DNA from 4 places in the Thermomonospora sp. CIF 1 genome. Region 4 is predicted to be linked to each of the others. Evidence: predicted binding sites of a transcription regulator. Region 4 holds the regulator's gene; each other region holds the start of a gene.
The links. Region 4 encodes LexA, which represses DNA repair genes until DNA is damaged. Its sites were predicted from a motif close to TCGAACANNTGTTCGA; they were not measured.
Positions count from the first base shown of each region.

Region 1 (3,203 bases), on a different contig from region 4:
GTAGTCCATCGACTCGTGGACATAGGGGGCGATGAGTTCCTGGAACTTCGCGGAGGCGGCCGTGGTGAACTGAAGCACGCCGGCCTTGCGGGCTCCCCGCTCGATGAGCCTGACGTCCAGGCCGTGGGTGTCCCGCAGATATTCGACCAGGCGCTCGCGGGAACCCGGGCTGAACGCCTCCACGCAGATCTCGACACGCCCGGAGCCGCCCGCCGTCCTGTCCTGAAGCCCTTTGGAGGGCACGGCGAGATGACCGTCGTCCATGTACCAGATCGCCAGGGCGAGCGGTGTGAGCGCCTTGAGGTAGTCCCAGGTCAGGTGCTTCTTCCCGTCCCCGAAATAGACCACCCTGCGCAATTCGTCGAGTTCGGGCAACGGCGTGAAGTCGGCGAACACCGCGCCCTTGGCGTTGACGCTGCGTGTGCAGGGGATGTTGCCGAGCAGGGAGACCTTCCAGTCGAGGTAGGCGGCCTGCCCGGCGCCGTGGCCCATCCGGAACCGCACCCCGGTGCGTCCCCGGCGGTTGGGCGACAGGCTCCCATCGCCCATCACCGAGCCGAGGACGACCTGCCACTGCTGATCACTGAGCCGGTGGGTCTCCATGACCATGACCCGGTCGCCGGCGATCAGTTCCCCGGCCTCGCGGTAACCGCCCGGGGTGCGCACCAGGTGGTTCTCCGTCGCGGCGAACTGCGCCCTGCCGTTACCCCCGGACTTGGCGACGGTGAACTGCAGAAAACGCTCGGCGTTTCCGTTGTCGAACCAGTTCACGACGCGCTTGGGGACGATCTTGTCGAGCTGCGGGTCGTAGGAGAGGACCTCCACGTCCATCTTCTGGTCGACGATCTTGCCGATCTTCTCCTGCGTCCCGTCGGCGAGGGTGACCCGGGTGCCATAGGACATGCACCCGAACATGACTCCGATCTTTTCGCGGAGCTGGTTGATGAAGATGGCGGTGGTCTTGGCCTGGCTGATGGCGCCGGTCATCTTGCGCAGGGCCTGGGACATCAGGCGGGCCTGGAGGCCGACGTGGCTGTCGCCCATCTCGCCTTCGATCTCGGCGCGGGGGACCAGGGCGGCCACGGAGTCGACGACGATGATGTCGATGGCGCCCGAGCGCACCAGCATGTCGGCGATCTCGAGGGCCTGCTCGCCGGTGTCGGGCTGGGAGACCAGCAGGGCGTCGGTGTCGACGCCGAGCTTGGCGGCGTACTCGGGGTCGAGGGCGTGTTCGGCGTCGATGAAGGCGGCGATGCCGCCGTTCTTTTGCACGTTGGCGATGGCGTGCAGGGCGATGGAGGTCTTGCCGCTGCCTTCGGGGCCGTAGATCTCGATGATCCGGCCGCGCGGCAGGCCGCCGATGCCGAGGGCGATGTCCAGGGAGATGGATCCGGTGGGGATCACCTCCACGGGTGCGCGGGCCTCGTCGCCGAGCCGCATCACCGAACCCTTGCCGAACTGCCGCTCGATCTGGGCGAGCGCGGCCTCAAGAGCCTTGTCGCGGTCGTTTGCTGCCATGAGATGTCCCTGTCTGGTCCGAGGCCGTTCGGCCGGCCCTGGAGACTTCGCTTGCGGTCGGAGGCGACGTTACGGCGGCGGGCCGACAGTTTTCGAGCCGGTGCCGCGGCTGTGGACGAACGTCGTGTACGCCCCCACCTTACCGAACATTCGTTCGATCATGGGGCGCCTCGCCGGTCCGCCGCGCAATCTCCGTGCGCCGGGCGGGACGGTGTGCGTACTCTGGCCCGGTCGGAGGGGGTCACCATGACGCTGACCGTCGTCTTCTGCGCCGATCCACTCAACCCCCGGCGCGTGGACCCGCACTTTGCGCGCGAGGCCGCCGCGGTGCGGGACCACTACGGCAACGTGGCCTTGATCGATCACGACGTGCTGCGGCGGGGCGATGCGGCGGCCGCGGTGCGGCGGGTGCCGGTGCGGCTGGGTCCGGCCTGGTATCGCGGGTGGATGCTGACCGGTGAGGAGTATGAGGCGCTGGCCGAGGCGCTCAAGGAGCGCGGCACCCCGCTGATGATCCGCCCGGACGACTACCGCCGGGCGCACGAGCTGCCCGGCTGGCACGACACTTTCGCGGGCCTGACCCCGCAGAGCGTGTGGTGTCCGTTGCCGCCGCGGACCGTCCCCGACGATCTGGCGGAGCTGGTGCGTCCGCTGCCCGCGGGGCCCGGGGTGATCAAGGACTATGTGAAGTCGCGCAAGCACGAGTGGGCGGAGGCCTGCTATGTGCCGGACGTCAAGAACGTGGCGCAGCTGCGCGGCGTGGTGGAGAAGATGGTGGCCCTGCAGGACGAGTTCCTGTCCGGGGGCCTGGTGGTGCGCGAGTTCGAGTCCTATGAGACCGGCGAGGCCCGGGTGTGGTGGGTGGACGGGGAGCCGGTGCTGATCGGCCCGCACCCGGATGAGCCGGATTCGTGCCCGGAACCGGAGCTGGATCTGGTGGCGGCGGCGGTGCGGGCTTTGGGATGCCGGTTCATCACCACCGACATGGCGCTCCGGGCGGACGGGCAGTGGCGGGTGGTGGAGGTCGGCGACGGCCAGGTCAGCGAGCTGCCGGTGTCGGTGGATCCGATGGACCTGTACGCCCATCTGCCCGTCCCGGACTGAAGGTTCGGTGAACCTCTTTCAGCGCGCACCCCAAGGCGCCGGAGAAGGGAGCCCCGATGGTCTCCGCCGCCGCGGCGTTGCGGGTCACGGCAGCGTCCCAGACCGCGATGCCCCGTCCCGGCCTGCGGAGACGGCGTGGTGCAAAAGGTTCAGTGCAGGTGCGGGGGGACGTCGAAGGTCGCGCAGACCGCCTCCCAGACCCGTTTGGCGGATTCGCCGTCGGCCAGGGCCTGTTCGATGGTGCGTCCGCCGAGTTCGGCGATGACGTAGTCCTTGGCCACGCTCGCCGCGTAGGTCTCGCCGAACTGCCGGTTCATCCTGTCCCAGAACTCTGAGAGCCGCACGGCGGCCACGTTACCGCCGGCGGCGCCCTGGTTCTGTCCGAGGGGCGGGGCAGGATGGGGGGCATGGGCGAAGACGTGCTCAGGCGGTTCTCCCCGGCGACGCGGGCCTGGTTCTCGGGGGCGTTCGCCGGGCCCACGCCGGCGCAGGCGGGGGCGTGGGAGTCGATCGCGGCCGGTGAGCACACGCTGGTGGTGGCGCCCACGGGGTCGGGCAAGACGCTGGCGGCGTTCTTGTGG
Region 1 is NZ_MOYN02000022.1:115,107-118,309, forward strand. It holds gene recA (intein-containing recombinase RecA) at 1-1,518, opposite strand, end outside; gene BUE48_RS16380 (ATP-grasp domain-containing protein) at 1,765-2,622, shown strand; gene BUE48_RS16385 (DUF3046 domain-containing protein) at 2,772-2,966, opposite strand; gene BUE48_RS16390 (ATP-dependent helicase) at 3,030-3,203, shown strand, end outside.
Region 1: the regulator LexA is predicted to act here: its motif matches at 1,661-1,676, upstream of recA (intein-containing recombinase RecA).

Region 2 (3,203 bases), on a different contig from region 4:
TGGAGGCCACCCGGCTGCTGGCCGGCCCGCAGGTGCCCGACCCGCTGCGGGTGGTGATCGTCACCACCTTCGACCTGGACGAGTACGTTTATGCGGCGCTGCGCGGCGGGGCGACGGGCTTTCTGCTCAAAGACAGCCGTCCGGCGCTGCTGGTGGAGGCGGTGCGCGCGGCGGTCAGGGGCGATGCCCTGGTGTCCCCCTCGGTGACGGTGCGGCTGCTGGCGCACCTGACCCGGCCGCAGCGCCCCGCCCGCCGTCCCGCCGAGCCGCTCACCGAGCGCGAGCTGCAGGTCGTGCGGCTGGTGGCGCGGGGCCGGACCAACGAGGAGATCGCCGGGGAGTTGTTCGTGTCACTGTCCACGGTCAAGACCCACCTGGGCAACGTGCAGCGCAAGCTGGCGGCCCGCAACCGGGTGGAGATCGCCGCCTGGGCCTGGGAGTCGGGGATCGTGCGGTGACGCTGACGACGCTGGGGGTCTTGGCGGTCTGCGGCTGGCTGCTGGCGGGCCTTGGGCTGCGGCGCGGCCTGGTGGAGGCGGCGCGCACGCCTGCGCTGACCGCGCACGCGCTCACCCCGTTCGGGGCGCTGCTGGTCAGCGCGGTGCTGGGGTTCGGGGCGCTGTTCACGCTGATCGCGATGACCGCCCAGTGGTGGGCGCTGCTGCTGGTGACGCTGGGACGCCCGCACCGCCTGGTGGATCCGTCCCGTCCCGGCCCGCTCCGGCCGGTGCTGTGGCTGATCACGACGGGGGTGCTGGCGCACGGGCTGGCGGCGGCGGTGGTCTGAACCCGGCGGGCCGAACAGGCCGGGAACGGACAAAACGGGATCCTCCACGACGGAAATCAGGTACTTTTACCCACGTCGCGACCGTTCAACCCGATTGTCGGGAGATCTTTCCCGGATCGCCGGCGCCCGGGTCGGCCGGTCCCCGCCCCGCCGGCAGGCCGCCGCGGCCCGGTGCCCCGGTGCCGGAGGGTGCCGCGCACCCGCCCGATCCGGCCGCGGCATTCGTCAACCGTACGTAGCATCTGCCTCAAAAGAGCTGCAAAGACCCACCCGGAGGTGGCTCATGCCGTGTGCGTTGTGCGGCGACATCATCCCCACCGAGGTGGCCCGCTGCCCGGCCTGCGGGGCCTGGGCCCGGCGGCGCGACTTCCGGGCGATCGGCGTGGCGGTGTTCATGCTGCTGGGGTTCAACGCGTTCATCGCACTCGGCTCCGGGATCAGCCTGCTGCGGCTGGAGCGCCCGCTCGAGCGGCTCACCCGGGACGGCTATGACGCCGCCTCCACCGGCCGGGCGCTGGCCCCCTACGCCGACGTCTTCACCGTCTCGGCGGTACTGGCCGGCATCACCGGGGTGCTGTACCTGGCCTGGCTGTGGCGGGCCTACCGGCAGGCGTCGGGCCCCCGCCCCTACCACCGCCGGTGGGTGATCCTCGGCTGGCTGGTGCCGGTGGTCAACCTGTGGCTGCCGCCCCGCATGGTGCACGACGTGTGGGTCAGCAGCGGCCGCTTCACCCCGGCCGGCCGGTACGCGGTGGGCGCGGTGGTGACGGCCTGGTGGGGCAGCGTGCTGGCGGCGATCGGGCTGGCCCAGGCGTTCCCCGGCGGGGTCGCCAGCCTGGCCGAGGCGCGCTTCAGCGTGCACCTGGGGGTCGCCGCGGCGGCCTGCCAGGCGCTGGCCGCCGCCTTGTGCATGCTGACCGTCTTCCAGATCACCCGGCTGCAGATCGACCGTCCTCTGGCCACCTGAGAGGCGCGCCCGCCCGGTCTTTCCCGCGGGGATCGGTCACCAGGCGCGCAGGAGCGTCCAGGATTCGTCGGCCGGCTCGTGGCACAGCTCATACAGCCCGCCCTGCTCGCCGCAGGCCGCTTCGACCTTCCAGAACTCCCGTTCCCCGGACCCAGTGCTCCAGCACCCGCCGCACCCGGTGGCGGCGCCCTCGCCACACGAACCCGGCCGGACGCCCGCCGGCCACCAGGACCTCGATCGGCTCCCCGTACACGCACGCCACCCGCCCGCCCCGGCTCCGGGACCGGACGCCCAGGCGCCGCCCTTCATGGACGTCCACCGCACGACCTCACCGCTCCGGCGCCGCATGGGGGAAGACATGCGACCTGCTTCGAACAAATGTTCGCTCAGCAGCCTAGGAAGCCGGAGGGCGGCCCGCAATCACCCTCGCCGCCGGACGGTGCGGCCCGCGGGCCGTGCCGGGTCAGCCCAGCTGCCGGGCGATCTGGTCGGCCGCCCGGGCGGGCTGGGTGACCTCGGCCATGCCGCCGCCCGCCCACAGATAGAACCAGCCCTCCCCGGTCGGCATGGCGACCACCATCACCTGCCGCCGGGTCGCCGGGTTGGCCACGTGCAGCACCGACTCGCCCGGTCCCGCCAGCCGCCAGCTCAAGCCGCGGGCCTCGATCTCATATGCCAGCGCGGCGAGATGATGCCGACGCGCATCGGCCATCTCCCGCGCTCCGACCACCGCCACCCGATCAACCGCCTCGCCCGTGCGAGCGGCAGACGCCCGATGACACACCGCAGACAAACGGCGACATTCGGCAACCCCGCCTCAAAGATGACCCGCCCATGCCGAAGCCCCCTTTCCAGGGGTTCAACGGCCTCAACTGGACAATAGCGGGTCCGACCATATGTTTTCCCCGTATTGGGGACGCCTTTTTCCGCAGCGCGCCGCCGACCCCCGCCGCAGCGGGTCCCCCGGCGCCCGCCGGCCGCCGCCACGGGCCGCACCGGCGGCCGGCGCCGGCGCGGCTAGGCGTCGGAGGGGGCGGGCAGGTAGGCGCCGATCCACCGGTCGAGCTCGGTGAACACCTGCTCGCGGGCGTGCTTGGCCGACAGCACCAGGTCGTGCATCCCGTCTTCGATCTGCACCAGCGTCACGTTCGGCCCCAGCTTGGGCGCCCACTTGGCCATGTGCTCCACGGCCAGCACCACGTCCGACCTGGTCGCCGCCTCCAGCCCGTCCTTCTTCCTTCCGGTGCGGGTGGAGGACATCACCAGCACCGGCACGTCGATGTTCAGGCCCGCGTGCACCCGGGCGTGCGCCCGGCGGATCGCCGCCAGCCACGCCGCCCGCACCGGGAAGCCGTCCAGCGGCTTCCACTCCACGTTGAAGTCCCACTCGCCGTAGTGGTCGCGGTGCAGGCTGCGGGCGTAGATCCCGGCGGGGGGAGCCGGCAGCTT
Region 2 is NZ_MOYN02000013.1:102,380-105,582, reverse strand. It holds gene BUE48_RS06450 (response regulator) at 1-458, shown strand, start outside; gene BUE48_RS06445 (hypothetical protein) at 455-787, shown strand; gene BUE48_RS06440 (DUF4328 domain-containing protein) at 1,071-1,754, shown strand; gene BUE48_RS24480 (DUF6504 family protein) at 1,843-2,007, opposite strand; gene BUE48_RS06430 (hypothetical protein) at 2,218-2,466, opposite strand; gene BUE48_RS06425 (alpha/beta hydrolase) at 2,772-3,203, opposite strand, start outside.
Region 2: the regulator LexA is predicted to act here: its motif matches at 2,125-2,140, upstream of BUE48_RS24480 (DUF6504 family protein).

Region 3 (3,203 bases), on a different contig from region 4:
CGGCGAATCCCGCCACCGTCATCCCCACGCTGGCGGGCAGCTGCAGCAGCGCCGCCTGCGTGGCCGAACCGCCGAACCCGAAGCCGCCGCCGGCGGGCGCCTGCACCAGCAGGGGGAACAGCACTCCCCCGGCCATCAGCGCATAGCCGGCCAGGACCGAGGCGACGTTGGCCGTCCACACCCCGCGGATGCGCATCACCCGCAGGTCCACCAGCGGCTCGGCCACCTTGGACTCCACCGCCAGCCAGCAGGCGGCCAGCAGCGCGGCCGCCGCCAGCAGGGCCAGCAGCAGCGGATCGGTCCAGCCCCGGGCCGGGGCCTGGGTGAGCGCGGTGAGCCCGCCGACCATCCAGGCGGCAAAGAGCACCGCGCCCCACCAGTCGATCCGCGCCCCCGTCCGCCCGGTCGACCTTGGAACGATCCACCATGCCGCCGCCATCCCCGGCACCAGTCCGGCCACCGGCACCCACAGCAGCCACCGCCAGCCGAACCAGTCGATGACCGGCCCGGCGATCACCCAGGACACCGCGCCGCCCAGGCCCAGCATCGACGACATCAGCCCCACCGCCGAGGCCGTCCGGTGCGGCGGGCTCACCTCCCGGATGATCGTGTACGCCAGGGGGAACACCCCGCCGCCCGCTCCCGCCAGCACCCGGCCGGCCAGCAGCAGCGGCAGCGAACGCGCCAACGCGGCGACCACCATCCCGACCACGGTCACCGCCAGCACCGCCAGCAGCACCCGCCGCGGCCCGAACAGGTCCCCCAGCCGCCCGATCACCGGCGTCCCCACCGCCGCCGACAGCGTCATCGCCGTCAGCGCCCACGCCGCCCCTCCGGCGGAGGTCTGCAGATCCCGCTGGATCAGCGGCAATGCGGGGGTCACCACCGCCATCGACAGCGAGTACGCCATCACGCCCAAAAAGGCCAGCAACGGCACGACCCGCCGGTCGCCCCGCCCGCCCGGGCCCCGTCCACCCACTCCCATGCCGAGGCCACGTTACCCACTGGCCTCGGCAAAGCCCTCCTTCACCCCCCTTACCTCCCGAAACACCGCACAGCCAGCAAGGCGGGCCGCGGGGAGGGCGTGTCGGCGGGGCCGCTCAGGGGCCCGCGGCCCCGCCGACACGGGGGGCTCCGGCATCGCCCGAGGGGAGGGGGAGGCGATGCCGGCCCGGGGAGGCCGGAGGCGCTCCCCGGAGTGCCGTGATCAGCCGGCCCTGGTCTGCGGGAGGGGGAGGGCGGTCTGGCCGGGGACGCCGAGGGTGTCCTCCACCAGGGAGACGAAGACCTCCGCGTCGCTCAGCAGCTCCTCGGCCTCGCGGGGGGTGACGGCGCGGGGCAGGCCGGCCTCGGCGGCGGCGCGCTTGTCGGCGCCGGCGGCGAAGAAGGCGGCCCACTCCCGCAGCGCGGGCTCGGCCTCCGGCAGCAGCACCCAGACGCTGCGGGGCCGGCCCCGGCGGGGCTTGTCCGGCGGCCGGCGGGCGGCCAGCACGGCCGCGGCGGCGCGCAGGGCGGCCAGGTGGGCCGACACGTAGCGGACGGCCGGCGAGGTGGCCTCGGCCGCCTCGGCCAGGCACATGCGGGCCGCCTCCAGCTGGCCGCGCACGGTGTGACCGGACCGCGGCGACGGGACGCTGCGGGGGCGCGGGCTCGCCGGGCGGGCGGCGGGGTCCGCCCCGCCCCCGGCGGCTGTCGATCCGGACATGCGCCTGCCTCCTTCCGGCTCCGGGCCGGCCGGGCGGAGAGCTTCCCCTCACTCCGCCCGGCCGTCACGCCCCGCCGCTCCGGCGGCGGGGCGTGCCCTTGGCGCGGGCCGCGAGCCCCGCGCCACATCGAACACAAGTTCGATGCACTCTCAGTAAACCGCCCGCATCACAGTTCGTCAATACGTTCGAACACCGACTTTCACCAGGTCATCCATAGAGGACGCCCCGGCTCGCCGATGGCGGGACCCAGTACACCAGCCGGGTCTGACAAAACCGGACAACTCACTCGGGACGGCGCACGTGCACCGGGACGTTGGTGCCGACGAGCTTGGGAAACTCCTCGGCGACGTTCATCGGCAGCCGCACGCACCCGTGCGACGCCGGATAGCGGGGGACGCTCAGCGACCCGTGGAAGGCGATGCCCCCGTAGAAGTAGACCGGGTTGTACAGCCGTCCCAGCGGCGAGGTCTCCCAGCCGGAGACGCGCCGGCCCGTGCGGAAGTCCCCGGTGGGGGTCAGCACGTGCTCCCCCGACCCCGAGGAGATGTGAGAGATCAGCACGGGCCGCCCGGCCTTGTAGACCACCAGGTACTGGCGGCGCAGATCGACATCCACCCGCTCGGGCTCGCGCCGCTTGGACACCGGCCGCGGCGCCTTGGGGTTCTCCAGGGCCGCCCACATCCGTTCGCCGACCGTATCGCTCACCTTGATGCGGTTGACCTTCTGGAACGCCCACACCGCCATCTGCGTGAGGTTGCCGTAGCGGCCGTCGATGGGGCCGGGGGCGTACCCCAGTTCCTTGAGCCGCCGTTGCAGCGCCTTGACGTGCTCGCCCCGGGCGCCCGGCTTGAGCGTGGGAGGGGGCGTGGGCGTGGGGTCGGGCGTGGCGGGGGTGACCGTCGCCACGGCCGGGCGGGGCCGGCTCACCGCCGTGGTGCCCGCCTGCGTGCAGCCGGACAGCGCCAAGGCGCCGCCCGCCAGAAGGAATCCCGCCATCTGCGCCCGTGTCCCCATCCGCGACCTCCCACCGCAAGGATTCCCTTCGCGACGGGTGTTCCATTCGCCGGTCCGAGGGCGTGAACGCAGACTTTAAGGTGCTGGGCATGCATCCCAACGTCGAACGTGTGGCCGCGGCCCTCAAGGAGCTGGGCGCCAAGGGTCAGATCGTGGAGCTGCCGGAGGCGGTCCGCACCGCCGAGGCCGCCGCCGAAAAGCTCGGCTGCCCGGTGGGCGCCATCGCCAACAGCCTGGTCTTCGCCGCCGACGACGCCCCCCTGCTGATCTTGACCAGCGGCGCGCACCGGGTGGACACCGCCAAGGCCGCCGCCCTGGTCGGGGCGCGGAAGGTGCGGCGGGCCTCCCCCGAGTTCGTCCGTCAGGCCACCGGCCAGCCGATCGGCGGGGTGGCGCCGGTCGGGCATCCGGCGCCGATCCGGACGCTGGTCGACACCTGGCTGCGCGAACACGAGGTGGTGTGGGCGGCCGGCGGTCACCCCA
Region 3 is NZ_MOYN02000021.1:363,584-366,786, forward strand. It holds gene BUE48_RS14915 (MFS transporter) at 1-985, opposite strand, end outside; gene BUE48_RS14920 (SAV_6107 family HEPN domain-containing protein) at 1,208-1,705, opposite strand; gene BUE48_RS14925 (L,D-transpeptidase family protein) at 1,989-2,702, opposite strand; gene BUE48_RS14930 (YbaK/EbsC family protein) at 2,810-3,203, shown strand, end outside.
Region 3: the regulator LexA is predicted to act here: its motif matches at 1,833-1,848, upstream of BUE48_RS14920 (SAV_6107 family HEPN domain-containing protein).

Region 4 (3,203 bases):
GCCTCCTCCACCTGGTGGCCCAGCCTGGCCAGGGCGTCCTCGCTCACGGGCCGGCCCTGGCAGGCCCTGCGCACCCCCGCGATGATCTTTTCCCGGGAGAAGGGTTCGGTGACCCCGCTGCGCTTGGCCACCATCTGGAGCACGGTCTCCTGGGTGGTGAAGCGCTTCCCGCACTGGGGGCAGGACCGGCGGCGCCGGATGGCCGTGCCGTCCTCGACGGACCTGCTGTCGATCACCCGGCTGTCGGGGTTGCGGCAGAACGGGCAGTGCACCCTGTGTCGACCTCCCCTGACAGACCGCCGTGTGACCACAACCTGTGGATAATCACATCGGTGTAATTACTAGATGTTGTGGTCAACCGTAGGGGCTCGGCGGAGGGCTGCGCAACCTGAACCGGCCTGCGGGCGCCAGTAGCGCTGATCACAGGAGGTCATGTCCGCCGGCCTCGGCGTGTCGCGTCGGCGTGCGGGCCGGGTAGGCGGTAGCGGGAGGCCCGCTCTTGCGGGCGGGGCCGTCTCAGGGGGTTCGGCCGTGGTTCACGGGGACGGCCTGGGAGTGCGGGGAGGGGTCTGTGACGTGGTCGGCTCGGGCGCCCTGCTCGGTGCCGAGCCAGAACGCCCCCAGGGTCAAGGCGGCCACGGCGAGGGTGACCGCGCCCTTGCCGCGCCGGGTCAGCCGCACCGGCCCGGCGGCGGGGTCCCGGCGTCTTCTGTCCCGGGACGGCCGGCCGCCCGCCGGGGCGCCTCCCGCCCTGCCGTGGGCGGGCGAGCGCCTGCGGTACGGGCCGCCCGTGGGAGAGCCGCGATGCACCGTCCCGTCACGGGCGACGCGCCGCCTGAGCGGCTGCGGGCGCCTCATGTCGGGGCCCGGGAGGCCCCGGGCCGGTTTCCCTTCGAACGGCTGCCGGCGTTCGGGGGCGTGTTCCGGCTCGCCGCGGGCGGTGTCTCGCCCGGACGGCCGCCGGCGCGCCAGGCCGGGGCTCGTCGCGCCGCGGCGGGATGGGCCGTGAGCCGGGTCCGCCCCGGGAGAGTTCCGGCGGGCCGGCTCGCCGCGGGCGATGCTCCGGCCGGGCGGCTCTCGGCGCGTCGGGACGTCGGGGCGAAAGGAGCCGCGGGTCAGGCCGCGGCCGGGAGGGCTCTGACGGCCCGGCGCCTGGAGGGCGTCGCCTCGTCGGCGGGGCTTTGGGGAGTCCGGACGGATGGAGGTCAAAAGCTCGGGTGGGAGCTCGTCGGTGCCGCAGGGAATGAGGGTGAGGTGCTTGCGGGTGAGGAGGGCTCGGCGGGGGCGGGGTGTCGGGGACGGGCTCGCCATCGGCTGGCCTCCGATCGAGTGATTCGAATGAAAGTTCGATCGAACGGATGTGCGATTTGTATCGCATGGGCCCGGCGCGGGGCGAGGAGGACACGCCGACTTTTTTCGAACAGTTGTTTGATCAGCAGCGGGATCCGCGCTAACGTGCCATAACAGCGAAGGAGTGAGGGTCCCGTACCAGTGGCGCGTCGGTCAGGCCGCCACGTCCAGCGCCAGGAGGCGGTCGAGCGATGAGCAAGGTCCGGCAGCTGCCCGACGGGCCGATGGACGACAGCGGTCTCACCCAGCGCCAACGCATGGTACTGGAGGTCATCCGGGATTCGGTGCAGCGGCGCGGCTATCCCCCCTCGATGCGGGAGATCGGTGAGGCGGTGGGGCTGACCAGCACCTCCAGCGTGTCCCACCAGTTGCGCACCCTGCAGCGCAAGGGCTACCTGCGGCGCGACCCGAACCGGCCGCGCGCGGTGGAGGTGCGGATGCCGGAGGGCGCCCCGGTGCGGGCGGCCGGCGCGGCGGCGTCCGCCGAGGGGGCCGAGGCGGCGCCGAAGGCGGCCATGGTGCCGCTGGTCGGCCGGATCGCGGCCGGCGGCCCCATCCTGGCCGAAGAGAGCGTGGAGGATGTGTTCGCGCTGCCCCGGCAGCTGGTCGGCGAGGGCACCCACTTCCTGCTGCAGGTCTCCGGCGACTCGATGATCGAGGCGGCCATCGCCGACGGCGACTGGGTGGTGGTCCGCCAGCAGCCGGTGGCCGAAAACGGCGACATCGTCGCGGCGATGATCGACGGGGAGGCCACCGTCAAGACGTTCAAGCGCAAGGACGGCCACATCTGGCTGATGCCGCAGAACAAGGCCTACGACCCCATCCCCGGCGACGAGGCGACCATCCTGGGCCGGGTGGTGGCCGTGCTGCGCAAGATCTGACCGCCGGGCCGCACCACCGGCGTAACACGCTCAGACGGCCTGGGCGCCACCCGAAGGCGGCGCCCAGGCCGTCCGTCGTCAGGCCGGGACGATGTTGACGATCTTGGGGGCGCGGACGATGACCTTGCGGATGCCGGCGCCGCCCAGCGCCGCGGTGACCTTCTCGGAGGCCAGCGCCAGGCGCTCCAGTTCCTCCTCGGAGATGGACGGGGAGACCTGCAGCCGGTCGCGGACCTTGCCGGCGACCTGGACCACGCAGGTGACCTCCTCCTCCACCAGCAGGGCCGGGTCGGCGCTCGGCCAGCCGGCCTTGGCGACCGGGGCCTGGCGGCCCAGCAGCTCCCAGGCCTCCTCGGCGGTGTAGGGGGCGAACAGCGACAGCAGCACCGCGATGGTCTCGGCGGCCTCCCGGACGGCCGGGTCGGCGGCGCCGGGGCCGGAGTCGATGGCGCGGCGGGTGGCCGAGACCAGCTCCATGATCCGGGCGATGGCGACGTTGAAGCGGTAGGCCTCGACCAGGGTGGTGACCTCGTCGATGGTCCGGTGGGTGACCCGCCGCAGCGCGACGTCGCCGGTGGCGGGGTCGGCGCCGACGGGGGCGGCGGTCTCGGCGGCGATGCGGTGCACCCGGCCCAGGAACTTGGTCATGGCGCCCGGGGAGACATCGGCCCAGTCGATGTCGTCCTCGGGCGGGCCGGAGAACAGCATGGCCAGCCGGACCACGTCCACGCCGTGCTCGGCGATCTGCTCGCCCAGGTCGACCAGGTTGCCGGTGGACTTGGACATCGCCTTGCCGTTCAGGATCACCTGGCCCTGGTTGAGCAGCCGGGTGAAGGGCTCGGTGAAGTCCACCATGCCCATGTCATGCAGCACCTTGGTGAAGAACCGGCTGTAGAGCAGGTGCAGGATGGCGTGCTCGACGCCGCCGGTGTACTGGTCGACCGGCATCCACTTGCGGACCTGCTCGACGTC
Region 4 is NZ_MOYN02000014.1:215,319-218,521, reverse strand. It holds gene nrdR (transcriptional regulator NrdR) at 1-272, opposite strand, end outside; gene BUE48_RS07840 (hypothetical protein) at 517-681, opposite strand; gene lexA (transcriptional repressor LexA) at 1,542-2,231, shown strand; gene leuS (leucine--tRNA ligase) at 2,310-3,203, opposite strand, start outside.